Linked DNA regions of Duganella zoogloeoides. The protein of the gene in region 2 interacts with the protein of the main gene of each other region in a pairwise test. Links are inferred from orthologs where the notes say so. Each region holds a gene or a part of one and is shown on either strand. Other genes may lie near its edges. The genes, in order: ftsZ and rlmN.

Region 1 (7,465 bases), 770 kb from region 2 along the record:
ATAACCACGCTCGGCCGCGCTCAGTTGCAGCACGTCGGCCAGGCGCGCCAGCAGGTTGCTTGACGCGGCCACATCCCTGCCCTGCTCGAGCCAGGTCAGCCAGGTGGGGCTGACGTCGCATAGCTGCGCCAGTTCCTCGCGCCGCAGGCCGGGCGTGCGGCGGCGGCCGCCCGCCGGCAAACCTGCGCGGTCAGGCGTGATGCGCTCGCGGTGGGCGCGGATGAAGTCGCCGAGATTGTGTTGCATGGTAGTTCCTTATACCAGGATAAATCCTTGTCTTGTTACAGGATATGAATCCACCTATTCTGCCCTGACCACCACCTTTTTTGGAGAAAATCTCATGCAGCAGCCAGCCCTCGTCGCCCAGCAGTTCGGCAACACTGCCAGCGCCTACCTGACCAGCGCGGTCCACGCGCAAGGCGCCGACCTGACCGCATTGCGCGACATCGCCGCCGGCTTGACCGGCAGCGCCAAGCGCCCCGTCGTGCTCGATCTCGGCTGCGGCGCCGGCCACGCCAGCTTCGCGGTGGCGCCGGTGGCCGAGTCGGTCACGGCGTTCGACCTGTCGCCGGAAATGCTGGCCGTGGTGGCCGGCGCCGCGCGCGAACGGGGCTTGGCGCAGATCGTCACGCAGCAAGGCAACGTGGCCAGCCTGCCGTTTGCCGACGCGTCGTTCTGCATGGTGATGACGCGCTTTTCCGCCCACCACTGGCTCGACGTGCCGGCGGCCCTGCGCGAAGTCAACCGCGTGCTCAAGCCGGGCGGCGTGTTGGTCGTCATCGACATCACGGCGCCCGAATCGCCGCTGCACGACACCACCTTGCAGGCCGTGGAATTGCTGCGCGACGGCTCGCACGTGCGCGACTACCGTACCTCGGAGTGGCTGCGCATGCTCGATGACGCCGGCTTCGCAGGCGAGCGCGTGAGCGACTGGAAACTGCACATGCAATTCGACGAATGGACCGCGCGCATGCGCACGCCAGCCGAACGCGCGACCGCGATCCGCAGCCTGCTGCGCAGCGCGCCTGTGGAGACGCGTGACTGTTTCGCGGTGCAGGACGATGGCTCGTTCACCATCGATTCCACCCTGTTCAGGGCGTCATTGCGATGAGTTGCCAATAGTCAATGCCCGTCCTTCGTTTCGCTGGAATCATGGCCTTCCAACGTGAATTGGAGGAAATATGGATACGTGCCAGCAGTGCGGTTCCGGTATCAATGTCGTCAAGCCCGCATGCGGGACATGCGGTACGCCTATCCCGCGCGGCGGTGAACAGCAGTCCGCTGCTGACCTGTCGCCAGCGTGGCGCGCCAGGTTTGCACTGATCGACAAAGCAGGCGGCCCGTCGCTGCCCGGTGTGAAAACCCTGCCAGTCAGTGAACGCTTCAAGCTGATGAACTGGTGGGCGCTGTTTTTCGGCGCGTTTTATTACATTGCGAAAGGGATGTGGAGAAAGGCGATCTCCCTGTCGGTAGCGTTATCCATCGCCTTTTTATTATTGGAGTTGTTCATGGCCGCTCTGGCGATGCCCGATGCTGGCAATGGGATTGCGACCGGCGCAGCAGCCGCTCTTTTCGGCATCCGCGCCAACATCGATTACTACAAAAAAATCGTGCTGCGGCAAAATGGCTGGTGGTAGCAAAATTAACGACTACCCGCCCGGAGGTTGATGTCGCCTCAAGCCGCATATTAACGCTCTCGGCAGCACTAACCAAGGCGGCCCGGCTGCGATATAGTTGCGGAATGATTCCAACTGACATCCGTGAAGAAATACTGAACCGCATGCGCCGTGCCGAAGCCGAGCATGGCGTGCGCATCCTGCTGGCGGTCGAATCCGGCAGCCGTGCCTGGGGCTTTGCCTCGCCCAATAGCGACTACGATGCGCGTTTTATTTATGTCCATCCGCAGGACTGGTACCTGTCGGTCGGGCTGGAGGAGCAGCGCGACGTGATCGAATATCCGATTGTCGATGATATCGATCTCAACGGTTGGGACTTGCGCAAGGCGCTGCGCCTGTTCGCGCGTTCCAACCCGGCGTTTGTCGAATGGATACAGTCGCCGATCATCTATGCCGAACACGGTCCGTTTGCTGCGGCGGCGCGCGCGCTGCTGCCGGACGTGTACTCGGGCGAGACCGGCATTTACCACTACCGCAGTATGGCCAAGACCAATTATCGCGGCTACCTGCAAAGCGAACTGGTGCCGCTGAAAAAATACTTTTACGTGCTGCGCCCGTTGCTGGCGGTGCGCTGGCTTGAGCAGTACGGTACAGCTGCGCCGATCGAGTTTGAAAAACTGCTGCACCTGGTCGCCGACCAGCCGCAACTGCTGGCCGACATCGATGCCTTGTTGGTGCAAAAGCGCGCGGCGCCGGAACTGGGTCTGGCGCCCGCCATTCCCAGCATCAACGCGTTTGTCGAAAGCGAACTGGCGCGACTGGAATCGATCAAACCAGCGCCGCAACAGCGCGGCGACCTGGTACCGGCGCTGAGCGACGTCTTCCTCGACTGCCTGCATCATGCCTGGTCGTGAAACACAAAACGGCGCCTAAGCGCCGTCTGTCATTGCTGCCAACTGAAGCCGGTTACAGCTGGCCCAGCAAGGTCTCCGCGTTCGACACTTCGAACTTGCCGCCCTGCTCGATGTTCAGCTGGGTAACCTTGCCGTCTTCCACCAGCAGCGAGTAGCGCTGCGAGCGGGTGCCCATGCCGTGCTTGCTGAAGTCGGCGTCCAGGCCCAGCGCCTTGCTGTAGGCGGCGTTACCGTCGGCCATCATGCGGACGATGCCGGTGGCTTTCTGGTCGCGGCCCCAGGCGCCCATCACGAATGCGTCGTTGACCGAGATGCACCAGATTTCATCGACGCCCTTGGCCTTGAATTCTTCCGCGTGCTGCACGTAACCTGGTACGTGCTGTGCCGAGCAGGTCGGCGTGTAGGCGCCTGGCAGGCCGAAGATGGCGATCTTCTTGCCCTTGACCAGGTCCTGCACGTTGAATACGTTCGGGCCCAGTGCGCAGCCTTCGGTTTCGGTTTCGATGAATTCGGCCAGGGTGCCTTCCGGCAGTTGATCGCCGATCTTGATGGTCATGGTGACTCCTTGATATAAATTTGGGAACGAAAAAAAGCCGCGACGCGCGCGGCTTTTCACGGCTAGCAACAGCCAGTATGCCTGAACCGCCGTGATCGTGCAGGCGACGGTTCAGCAAACCGGATTAGTCGGCTTGCTTGCGCAGGAAGGCTGGAATGTCATAGGTCTCCATGCCATTCTTTTCCATCGCGCGCACTTGTTCCGAGGCCGACTCGCGGCGCCATACGGCTGGCGCCTTCATGCCGTCGAAGCCGGCCGCGCCGGAACCCATCACGCCGGTCGCGCCCATCGACACGTTGACCGCCGCGCCGCCCATGCCAGCCGATGGCATCATCGGGCTGTTGTGGGTGCCGGTGCGCAGCATTTGCTGCGGTACCAGTTGCACGTGCTTCTTGGTCTTGCCGAGGCCGGTGGCAACCACGGTGACGCGGATCTCGTCGCCCATCGAGTCGTCGTAGGCAATACCCTGGGCGATCGACGCATCCGGTGCGGCGAAGGCGCGCACGGCGGCCATGACTTCCTTGATCTCCTTACCTTTCAGGCCACGGCTGGCGGTCACATTGACCAGCACGCCACGAGCGCCCGACAGGTCCACGCCGTCAAGCAGCGGCGAGGCCACGGCCTGTTCGGCGGCGATGCGCGCGCGGTCCACGCCCGAGGCGGTCGCGGTGCCCATCATGGCCTTGCCCTGCTCGCCCATGATGGTCTTGACGTCGTTGAAGTCGACGTTGATGTGGCCCGGCACGTTGATGATCTCGGCGATACCGGCCACCGCGTTGTTCAGGACATCGTCGGCGTGCTGCAGCCATTCGATCAGCGATTCGTCTTCGTAGATCTCTTCAAGTTTCTCGTTGAGGATCACGATCAGCGAGTCGACGTTGGCCGACAGCTGCTCCAGGCCTTCGTCGGCGATGTCCATGCACTTCTGGCCTTCGTGCGAAAACGGCTTGGAGACCACGGCAACGGTCAGCGCGCCCAGCGACTTGGCCACTTCGGCCACGATCGGTGCGGCGCCGGTGCCGGTACCGCCGCCCATGCCGGCGGCGATGAAGACCATGTGCGCGCCGCGCAGCGCGTCTTCGATGCGCGCGCGCGAATCTTCGGCCAGCTTGCGGCCGACTTCCGGCTTCATGCCGGCGCCCAGGCCGGTCTCGCCGATCTGGATGATGTTGTCCGCGCGCGAGGTAGCCAGCGCCTGCGCATCGGTATTGGCGGCGATGAACTCCACGCCGGACATGCCCTTGTTGATCATGTGTTGAACCGCATTGCCACCTGCTCCGCCGACACCGACCACCTTGATGACGGTGCCCAAAGCTGCGTTATCGACCATATCGAACTCCATGATGTGCTCCCTATCAGTTTGCCGTTTCCAAGCGCCAGTCCTCATAGTAATAGGAGAACTGGAGATTGAAAACTGCGGATTAATTTAAATAATTTAGATGCTTACGTTTTCGTTCAGTTTTGTTCAACTGCATACTGCGTTCGTTCTGCTTTGTGCTGCATATCCTGTACTGCCCTGCTTAAAAGTTCCCGAGGAACCATTCCTTCATGCGCTGCCATACCGCCTTCACCGAACCATCCTGGCGCGTGACGATGTGTCCGCGCAGGTACTGCTTTTTCGCTTCCAGCAGCAGGCCCAGCACCGTCGCGTAGCGCGGGCTGCGCACCACGTCGGCCAGCTGGCCCCGGTAGTCGGGCGTACCCAGGCGCGCCGGGCGCAGGAAGATGTCTTCCGCCATCTCCACCATGCCCGGCATGATGGCCGTGCCGCCGGTGAGGACGATGCCCGACGACAGCACGCCTTCGTAACCCGACTCGCGCACCACCTGGTGCACCATCGCGAACAGCTCTTCCACGCGCGGCTCGATCACGGCCGCCAGCGCCTGGCGCGACAGCGTGCGCGGACCACGGTCGCCCAGCCCCGGCACCTCCAGCGTTTCGCCCGGATCGGCCAGCACCTGCTTGGCCACGCCGAAGCGGATCTTGATCTCCTCCGCTTCCGCCGTGGGCGTACGCAGCGCCATGGCGATGTCGTTGGTGATCTGGTCGCCTGCGATCGGGATCACCGCCGTGTGGCGGATCGCGCCGTCGGAGAACACCGCCACGTCGGTGGTGCCGCCGCCGATGTCGATCAGAACCACGCCCAGTTCTTTTTCATCGGTGGTCAGCACCGCGTCGGCCGAGGCCATCGGTTGCAAGATCAGGTCCGAAACTTCCAGCCCGCAACGACGCACGCACTTGACGATGTTTTGCACCGCAGACACGGCGCCGGTCACGATATGGACTTTGACTTCGAGACGGATGCCGCTCATGCCGATCGGCTCGCGCACATCTTCCTGGCTGTCGACAATGAACTCCTGCGGCACGGTGTGCAGCAATTGCTGATCAGTCGGAATGTTAACCGCCTTTGCCGTTTCAATGACGCGCGCTACGTCGGTAGCGGTCACTTCCTTTTCCTTGATGGCCACCATGCCGCTCGAATTGAAGCTGCGGATATGACTGCCAGCAATACCTGCGTACACATTGCGGATCTTGCAGTCGGCCATGAGCTCGGCTTCTTCCAGTGCGCGCTGGATCGATTCGACGGTCGCTTCGATGTTGACCACCACGCCTTTTTTCAGGCCCTTCGATTCGTGCTGGCCCAGCCCGATCACTTCGTGGCGTCCATCCCCCATCACCTCCGCCACCACGGCCACCACCTTGGAGGTGCCGATGTCGAGACCGACGATCAGGTTTTTCGCGTCTTTTGTCATGTTGCCTGCTCTGTTCTACTTAATGTTGTGGTGGTTATCGTGTTGCCGGCGATGGCTTTTGCGCACCGCCCGTGGTCTTCTTCATCGCCTGCTTTTTCGGCCAGGCGCCGTCCTTCGGTATCTTCAATCCCCTGGCGCTCAGCGCCAGGCCGTTCTGGTAACGCATATCGATGGTCTCGATTTCCGGCAGGTGCTCCACCAGTTGCGGGTAGATGCCCAGCAGACGCTCCACGCGTTCCTTCAACGTGGTACTGGTCTGCTCGCGGCCCAGCGCCACGCTCGTGCCGTTGTCAAGCCTGACGGTCCACGCATAGCGCGAGGACAGCGACAGCGCTGCCGGCACCAGTTGCAGCGGCGCGAACCAGGTCCGCAGTTCGGCGTAACGCGCCAGCACTTCCTTCTCGCTGCCATCGGGGCCGTCGAATTCCGGCAACTCGTGATCCTCTTCCGCCTCGGCCAGGTTGGCGGTAAATACATCGCCCTTGGTCGAAAGCAGGCGGCCGTCCTCGCCCCACGTGCCCAGCGCCTCGTGCTCTTCCAGCGTGACGATCAGCTGGTCGGGCCACTCGCGGCGCACCGTTGCGCGGCGTACCCACGGCACCGCCTCGAACACCTGGCGCACCGCGTCGAGGTTGGTGGTGAAGAAGTTGCCCTTCAGGCGCCACAGCGCGCTGTTACGCAAGGTCAGCTGGTTCACGTGGCGCAGGCCGTCCTGGTCCATGCTCTCGATGCGAATCGTGCGCAGGTCGAACATCGGACGCTGCGCCACCCACCACACGCCGGCGCCGATGCATGCCAGCAACGCGGCTGCGAACAGCGCGCTGGCGGTAGCATTCAAGGCTTTAGCGTCTTGCCACATCGTGCGTTCAACCCTTCATTTTCAAACGGGCCGTGCGCAGGATCGCCACGCACAGGTCTTCGTAGCTCATGCCTTCGGCCCGCGCCGCCATCGGCACCAGCGAGTGGCCGGTCATGCCGGGCGAGGTGTTCACCTCGAGCAGGAACGGTTTCTGGTCGCGCTCGCGCAGCAGCACGTCTACCCGGCCCCAGCCCTCGCAGCCGATGTTGCGGTAAGCCGCTACCGCGATGCGCTGCATCTCGGCGGTCAGTTCCGCCGGCAGCACGGCCGGGCAGATGTACTGGGTGTCGTCGCTGAAGTACTTGTTCTGGTAGTCGTAGTTGCCGGCTGGCGCGACGATTTCCACGATCGGCAGCGCGCGGGCATCCACGCCAGAGCCAAGCACCGCCACCGTGAACTCGCGGCCGGTGACGAATTCCTCGGCCAGCACGGCATCGTCGATGGCGGCGGCGATATCGCACGCGGCCTTGAAGTCGGCTGCCAGCTCCACCTTGGTGATGCCGATGGTCGAGCCTTCGTGCGGCGGCTTGACGATCAGCGGCAGGCCCAGGTCGGCACTGACGGCATCGAGGTCGGAGGCGGCGTCGATCACCGCGTAGCGCGGCGTGGGCAGGCCGGCGGCCAGCCACAGGATCTTGGTGGTGATCTTGTCCATCGCCACGGCGCTGGCCATCACGCCGCTGCCCGTGTACGGAATGCGCAGCAGTTCCAGCGCGCCCTGCAAGCTGCCGTCTTCGCCGTAGCGGCCGTGCAGCGCGATGAACACG
Region 2 (7,159 bases):
CGGCGCCGCGCATGGCTTTGACCGACGCGGTGTGGTTGGTCACTTCGTCTTCGCCGATGATGACCGCAAACGATGCGCCGCTGCCGTCGGCTTTTTTCATCTGGTTCTTGAAGCTGCCGGGACCATTGCTGGTCGAACCGTGCATGATGACGTCGAGGCCGGCGTCGCGCAGGCGTTCGCCCAGCACGAATGATTGCAATTGCGCCGCTTCGCCCTGGTGCACCAGGTACACGTCGCACAGGTTCGGTTGTTCCGGCTCGCCCGCTTCTTTCATCAGTTCCAGCAGGCGCTCGATGCCCATGGCAAAACCGACGGCCGGCGTCGGCTTGCCGCCGAACGAGGCGATCAGCGGATCGTAACGGCCGCCCGCGCATACGGTGCCTTGCGAGCCAAGCGAGTCGGTCACCCATTCGAACACGGTGCGGTTGTAGTAATCGAGGCCGCGCACCAGGCGCGGATTGATCACGTACGGGATGTTGTTGTGGTCGAGGATCTTGCGCACGCCGTTGAAGTGCGCCAGCGATTCCTCGCCCAGGTAGTCAAGCAGTTTCGGCGCGCCGTTGACCATGTCCTGCATGGCAGGGTTCTTGGTGTCGAGGATGCGCAGCGGGTTGCTGTGCAGGCGGCGCTTGGCTTCCGCGTCGAGCAGCGCTTCGTGGCTTTCCAGGTACGCGATCAGGTCCACGCGGTGGCGCGCGCGCTCTTCGGCGTCGCCGATCGAATTGAGTTCGAGGCGGATGTTCTCCAGGCCCAGGTCATCCCACAGGCGGCGGCACAACATGATCATCTCGGCATCGACGTCGGGACCGGTGAAGCCCACGGCTTCGCAGCCGAACTGGTAGAACTGCCGATAGCGGCCGCGCTGCGGGCGCTCGTGGCGGAACATCGGTCCCGTGTACCACACGCGCTTCGGACCTTCGTACACCAGGTTGTGTTCGATGACCGCGCGCACCGCGCCTGCCGTGCCTTCAGGGCGCAAGGTCAGCTGGTCGCCGTTCATCGAATCGGTAAACGAGTACATCTCTTTTTCGACGATGTCGGTGACGGCGCCGATGGCGCGCTTGAACAGTGCCGTGTCTTCCACGATCGGCGTGCGGATCTGCTGGAAGCCGTAGCTTTGCACCACCGATTGCGCGGTGTTCTCGAACAGCTGCCACAGGTGCGAGTCCTGCGGCAGGATGTCGTTCATGCCTTTGACGGCGGTGATTTTTTCAGCTTTTTTATTTTCGGACATGGTTCTGATTTCGTTAAAAACTAGACTGCGGCAGTCTTGCTGTAATTGGTCTTGACGTAATTGAGGACGATCTCGTGAAACTCTTCCACGATGCGCTCGCCGCGCAGCGTCGCCACCTTGGCGCCATCGACAAAGACCGGCGCGGCTGGCGATTCGCCAGTGCCGGGCAGGCTGATGCCGATGTTGGCGTGTTTCGATTCGCCGGGACCGTTGACGATGCAACCCATCACGGCCACGTTCATCGCTTCCACGCCCGGGTAGGTTTTTTTCCACTCCGGCATCTGGTCGCGCAGGAAGGTCTGGATGTTGTCGGCCAGCTCCTGGAACGTCGTTGACGTGGTGCGGCCGCAGCCGGGGCACGCGATCACCATCGGCGTGAACTTGCGCAGGCCCATGGTTTGCAGGATCTCCTGCCCCACCACCACTTCCTTGGTGCGGTCACCACCCGGCTCCGGCGTGAGCGAGATACGGATGGTGTCGCCAATGCCCTCTTGCAGCAGCACCGACAGCGCGGCGGTGGACGCCACGATACCCTTGCTGCCCATGCCCGCCTCGGTCAGGCCCAGGTGCAGCGGATAGTCGCAGCGCTTGCCCAGTTCGCGGTACACGGCGATCAGGTCCTGCACGCCCGAGACCTTGCACGACAGGATGATCTTGTCGCGCGCCAGGCCCAGTTCTTCGGCACGGACGGCGTTCTCGATTGCCGACGTGATCAACGCTTCGTACATGACCTGCTGCGCGGTCCACGGCTCGGCGCGGCCGGCGTTTTCATCCATGATGCGCGCCAGCAGCGCCTGGTCGAGGCTGCCCCAGTTGACGCCGATGCGCACCGGCTTGTTGTAGCGGGCCGCCACTTCGATCATCTGCGCGAACTGGGTATCGCGCTTGGCGCCCTTGCCCACGTTGCCCGGATTGATGCGGTATTTCGATAGCGCCTTGGCGCACTCCGGATAATCGTTGAGCAGCGTGTGGCCGTTGTAGTGGAAGTCGCCGACCAGCGGCACATCGACGTCCATCTTGTCGAGCTGTTCGCGGATGTACGGCACGGCTTCGGCCGATTCCGGACGGTCCACGGTCAGGCGCACCAGCTCGGACCCGGCACGCGCCAGGTCGCGGATCTGGATCGCGGTTTCGATGGCGTTGGCGGTATCGGTATTGGTCATCGACTGCACGACCACGGGAGCGTCGCCGCCCACCCAGATCTGGCGCTGGCCGTGCGCCACCAGCACGCTGCGGCTGGCGCGGCGCGGTGACTGGCCCGAAGGAATAGCTGTTGGCGAAGAAGACATGGTGGTTTTACTCGGAACTGGTATTTGTTGGCTTGCTTGGTTTTGCTTGGCTTACTTGATGTTCACGCGGGCGATCGTACCGCCTGCAACTTGCGGCAACGCCAGCGGCGCGCCGCCCAGCGAAGCCTGAACACCAGCTGGCTTGCCGACGATCAGCAGCGACGGGCCCTTGATGTCGAAGGTTTCGGTGCTGCCGGCCTTGACCACGCGCGAAATCAGCGGCGCGGCGCCCGGACGGCGAATCTCTACCCACGAATCCTCCGCTACTTTCAGGACCAGCGCGGTGCCGGTGACGGCTGCTGCAGTCGTGGCAGCAGCGGCTGCGGCCGGCGCTGCGGTGGTCGTAACCGGCTGACCGGTCACGGTAGGCGCCGGCGTATTGACCGGTGCGGTGGCCGGGGTGGTAACAGCGGCGGAACCGGCAGCTGGCGCAGGCGCGACGCCGGCCACCGTGCCAGCATTGGCGGCACTACCGCCATCGACCGGCGGCACCGACACCAGCGGCACATTCGGCGACTGCAGCGGCGCGGTTTCCTGGCCGGGCTTGACCAGCGTGGTTTCCAGCGGCGCCACCGTGGCATCGGTCTTGGCCGGCTCGGTGGCGACGGCAGCGCTATCGGCGCCACGCTCGAACAGCGCCAGCGTGTGCGCAATCAGGCCGCTCTGGTAGAGGAAAATCCCGCCCACCACGACCACCACTGCCACACCACCCATTACCCAGGCGCCGGTGTGCGAGTTACGCGACTTCATCAGCGGCATGCGCGTGTCGGAGAACGTGGCCGCGATTTCCTTGCGCGGAGGCGACACCTCGGGACTGGTGGGCGAACGCACTTCGATCATTGCCACCAGCGGCGTGGCGTCGATGCGCACCACCTTGGCATAGGCGCGCACGAAACCGCGCGTGACGGCCATATTGGGCAGCGACGCATAATCGCCAGCTTCGAGCGCCACCACCTGGCGCGGCGCCAGCTTGAGCTGGTCGGCGATCTGCTCCACGGTCAAGCCCAGCGCTTCGCGCTGCGCCTTCAGTTGTGCTCCGGGCGTAGCCAGGCCGGTTTTGGCCTGGTCTTTTGGCGGTTCTACCCACTCAGAATTCATTGCTGTCTCACTCATCAAACGCCCCACGTTGATAAGCAGCATACTCGGTCGAGCCGGGGTAGCGGGACCGTAACTGCGTGACCCAACCAGCTTGTTTTCCCGTATCGCCCACTTGATGCTGCACTTTAATCCCGAGCCACAGCACATCGGCCGTCAAGCTCTCCATCTTTGCCACGTCAGCCAGGCGGGTCACGAAGAAATGGGCACGCTGGACATCGCGTTTTTCCACGTAAAGCCGCGCCAGGTTGGCGTTGGTGGCCGGCAGATCGGGCGTCAACTGCAACGCTTGCAGCAGATAACGCTCCGCGCTGGCGTAATCCTTGATTTTCAATGCACACGCACCGGCATTGTTGGCGGCGCTGGCCGGCGAGCGGTAAGCGCGGTTGGCCAGCGCGGCGTCGAACAGCGGCAACGCCTCGGCCACGCGGCCGCTCTCGCACAAAAAAGAGCCGTAATTGTTGGCCAGGTCCGGATTTTCCGGCGCCAGCTTGCGGGCGCGGCGGAAATTCTCGTCGGCGGCAGCGGTATGGCCCAGTGCTTGCTCGATCAGGCCGCGCAAGCCCAGCGCTTCGGCGTTATCGGGCTCGGCAGCGAGCGCCAGCTTGATTTCGCCCAGCGCCACCGCGTACTGGCCCTGCTCGAAATAACCGACCGCCAGTTGCGTGCGGATCGCCGCCTTGCGCTCGGCGCTGCCCGGCGCCCGTGCGCTGTCGGCGCCACGGGCAGATTGTGGACTATCCGGGGTCGTGACGCAACCGCCCAGTGCGCCGGCCAGCAGCGGGAACATCCCGAGCATGGCCAAGCGATACCGGTTGCGCTGCGCCCAACCCGCCATCAGGAATGGATCTCCACGATCTTGCCGAAATTGGCGCCGAACTTTTGCTGGTACTCGGCCATCTTGCCCATGCGCTCCTGGACGCGGGTGCGGTCCTGGACTTCGCCAGCGAGCTGGCCGCAGGCGGCGTCGATGTCGTCGCCACGGGTTTTACGGATGGTGGTCACCAGGCCGGCATCGACCAGAATCTGGGCGAACGCCTTGATGCGCGGATTTTTCGAGCGCAGCAGGCCCGATTCCGGGAACGGATTGAACGGAATCAGGTTGAACTTGCAGTTGATGCCATCGACCGGGTGCTGCACCAGTGCGATCAGTTCGCGCGCGTGCTCGTCGCTGTCGTTGACGCCGTCGAGCATGCAATATTCAAACGTGATGAAGTCGCGCGGCGCGTATTGCAGGTAGCGCTTGCAGGCAGCGATCAACTCTTTCAGCGGATACTTCTTGTTCAACGGGATCAGGCCGTTGCGCAGCTCGTCGTTGGACGCGTGCAGCGAGACGGCCAGCGCCACCGGCACTTCCTGCGCCAGGCGGTCGATCATCGGCACCACGCCCGAGGTGGACAAGGTCACGCGGCGGCGCGACAGGCCGTAGGCGTTATCGTCCAGCATCAACTTGAGTGCCGTGGCGGTAGGTTCGAAATTGAGCAGCGGCTCGCCCATGCCCATCATGACCACGTTGGTGATCTGCCGTTCGCCCTTGGGGCCGGGCTCGATGCCCTTGGTACGGCGCAGTTCGAACTCGGCCATCCACAGCTGGCCGATGATTTCGCCGACCGACAGGTTGCGCGAAAAGCCCTGCTTGCCCGTCGAGCAGAAGCGGCAGTTTACGGCGCAACCGGCCTGGGTGGAAATACACAGCGTGCCACGGTTTTCTTCCGGGATGAACACGGTTTCGACCGCGTTGCCATTGCCGACGTCGATCAGCCATTTGCGGGTGCCGTCGGTGGACGTGTTGTCGCTGATGATGGCTGGCGCGGCAACAAAGGCGCGGGTTTTCAGTTTGTCGCGCAGCGACTTGGCCAGATCGGTCATGCTGTCGAAATCCGACGCGCCGAATTGGTGGATCCAGCGTTGCAGTTGCTTTGCGCGGAACGGCTTCTCTCCCAACTCGGCGCAATAAGCGATGAGCTGCGCGGGATCGAAGTCCAGCAAGTTGGTCAGAGGTGCGTTCATAGTCAGTCCAGACAATACAAAAAGTTTCCGTTTCCACCAAGGCGGAAACGGAGACATTACAAAAAATTACTTGCCGAAGAAGTAGGCGATTTCTACTTGAGCAGCTTCTACTGCGTCCGAACCGTGAACGGCGTTGGCATCGATCGAGTCGGCGAAGTCAGCACGGATGGTGCCTTTGTCAGCCTTCTTAGGATCGGTAGCGCCCATCAGTTCGCGGTTTTTCAGGACGGCGTTTTCGCCTTCCAGGGCTTGGATCATGACTGGACCCGACACCATGAAATCGACCAGATCCTTGAAGAAGCCGCGCTCTTTGTGCGCAGCGTAGAAGCCCTCAGCTTCTTCACGCGACAGTTGCTTCATTTGCGCAGCAACGATCTTCAGGCCAGCGTTTTCGAAACGGCTGTAGATTTGGCCGATTACGTTTTTTGCAACTGCGTCTGGTTTGATGATCGACAGGGTGCGTTCGATTGCCATTTGAAAAACTCCAATAAAAAGAAAGGTTTAAAACAAGAATTGATAGTTCAATCAACCTTCGATTTTAACATAGAACACTACGGACTTTCGAGAACCAGCACCAGATTAGCCCGAACAATGGCTCACGATAGAGCATTTTGAAGCCGTGCAAGCACGATATCGGGCATTTGATGCCGGTTTAAGCCCCCTTTAAGTGCTTTTGCCCCAGTTTTTTGGGTAATCTCGCGCGGGCGTGCTATCCTTTTATCTAAGCGGATTGCTCCGCACCAACTATTGGAGGCATCATGAACAACTTGCAACAAAACACCTACGACCTGAGTAGCGGTCGCCGGGCGGTGCAGCACAACGTGTTGCGTAACACGTACTGGCTGCTGGCGCTGTCGATGATCCCGACCGTGCTGGGCGCTGCGCTCGGTATGGCGCTGCACCTGCCGCTGACCGGCGGCATCATGATGATCGTGTTCCTGGCCGGCGCGTTCGGTTTCATCTGGGCCATCGAGAAGAACAAGAACTCCGGCCTGGGCGTGGCCCTGCTGCTGGGCTTTACCTTCTTCATGGGAGTCATGCTCACGCCGCTGCTGACGCGCATCATGGGCTTCTCCAACGGCGGTACGCTGATCATGATGGCCTTTGGCGGTACGGCCTCGGTGTTCGCGGTGCTGGCGTCGATCGCCACCGTGACCAAGCGTGATTTCTCGGGCATGGGCACCTGGCTGTTCGCCGGCGTGATCGTGCTGATCCTGGCATCGCTGGCAAACATCTTCTTCGCCATCCCTGCCCTGAGCATCGTGATCTCGGTCGTGGCGATTGCCATCTTCTCGGCTTACATCCTGTATGACGTGCAGCAGATCGTCAACGGCGGCGAAACCAACTACGTCAGCGCCACCCTGCGCCTGTATCTGGACGTCTACAACATCTTTACCAGCCTGCTGTCGCTGCTGGGCTTTGCGGGCGGTAGCCGCGACTAAGCGCTAAGTCCATGCCGGTCTTACCGACCGGCTGACGACAAAAGCCGCCAACCTTCACGGGTCGGCGGCTTTTTTTACTCGTGTCCCGC

The links.
Region 1: the proteins of rlmN (region 2) and ftsZ interact in binary tests that used the Escherichia coli proteins (3 or more experiments, as listed by UniProt). The link is inferred for Duganella zoogloeoides from one-to-one orthologs.

Annotation. Positions count from the first base shown.
Region 1 is NZ_CP140152.1:4,936,582-4,944,046, forward strand. The notes cover bases 2,320-5,188. They hold ftsZ (cell division protein FtsZ), read right to left. Parts: upstream 4,429-5,188; coding sequence 3,211-4,428; downstream 2,320-3,210. Other genes in these bases: SR858_RS21775 (nucleotidyltransferase domain-containing protein), read left to right, coding at 2,320-2,530; SR858_RS21780 (peroxiredoxin), read right to left, coding at 2,583-3,086; ftsA (cell division protein FtsA), read right to left, coding at 4,607-5,188. In the rest of the region: SR858_RS21760 (helix-turn-helix transcriptional regulator), read right to left, coding at 1-246; SR858_RS21765 (class I SAM-dependent methyltransferase), read left to right, coding at 341-1,111; SR858_RS21770 (DUF2628 domain-containing protein), read left to right, coding at 1,182-1,637; more of SR858_RS21775, read left to right, coding at 1,742-2,319; more of ftsA, read right to left, coding at 5,189-5,839; SR858_RS21795 (cell division protein FtsQ/DivIB), read right to left, coding at 5,874-6,698; SR858_RS21800 (D-alanine--D-alanine ligase), read right to left, coding at 6,706-7,465. UniProt on the Escherichia coli protein: Essential cell division protein that forms a contractile ring structure (Z ring) at the future cell division site. The regulation of the ring assembly controls the timing and the location of cell division.
Region 2 is NZ_CP140152.1:4,162,084-4,169,242, forward strand. What follows is about bases 3,543-6,380. They hold rlmN (23S rRNA (adenine(2503)-C(2))-methyltransferase RlmN), read right to left. Parts: upstream 5,629-6,380; coding sequence 4,456-5,628; downstream 3,543-4,455. Other genes in these bases: SR858_RS18410 (helix-turn-helix domain-containing protein), read right to left, coding at 3,543-3,621; pilW (type IV pilus biogenesis/stability protein PilW), read right to left, coding at 3,629-4,456; ndk (nucleoside-diphosphate kinase), read right to left, coding at 5,695-6,102. Also shown: hisS (histidine--tRNA ligase), read right to left, coding at 1-1,234; ispG (flavodoxin-dependent (E)-4-hydroxy-3-methylbut-2-enyl-diphosphate synthase), read right to left, coding at 1,255-2,523; more of SR858_RS18410, read right to left, coding at 2,575-3,542; SR858_RS18430 (Bax inhibitor-1/YccA family protein), read left to right, coding at 6,387-7,070.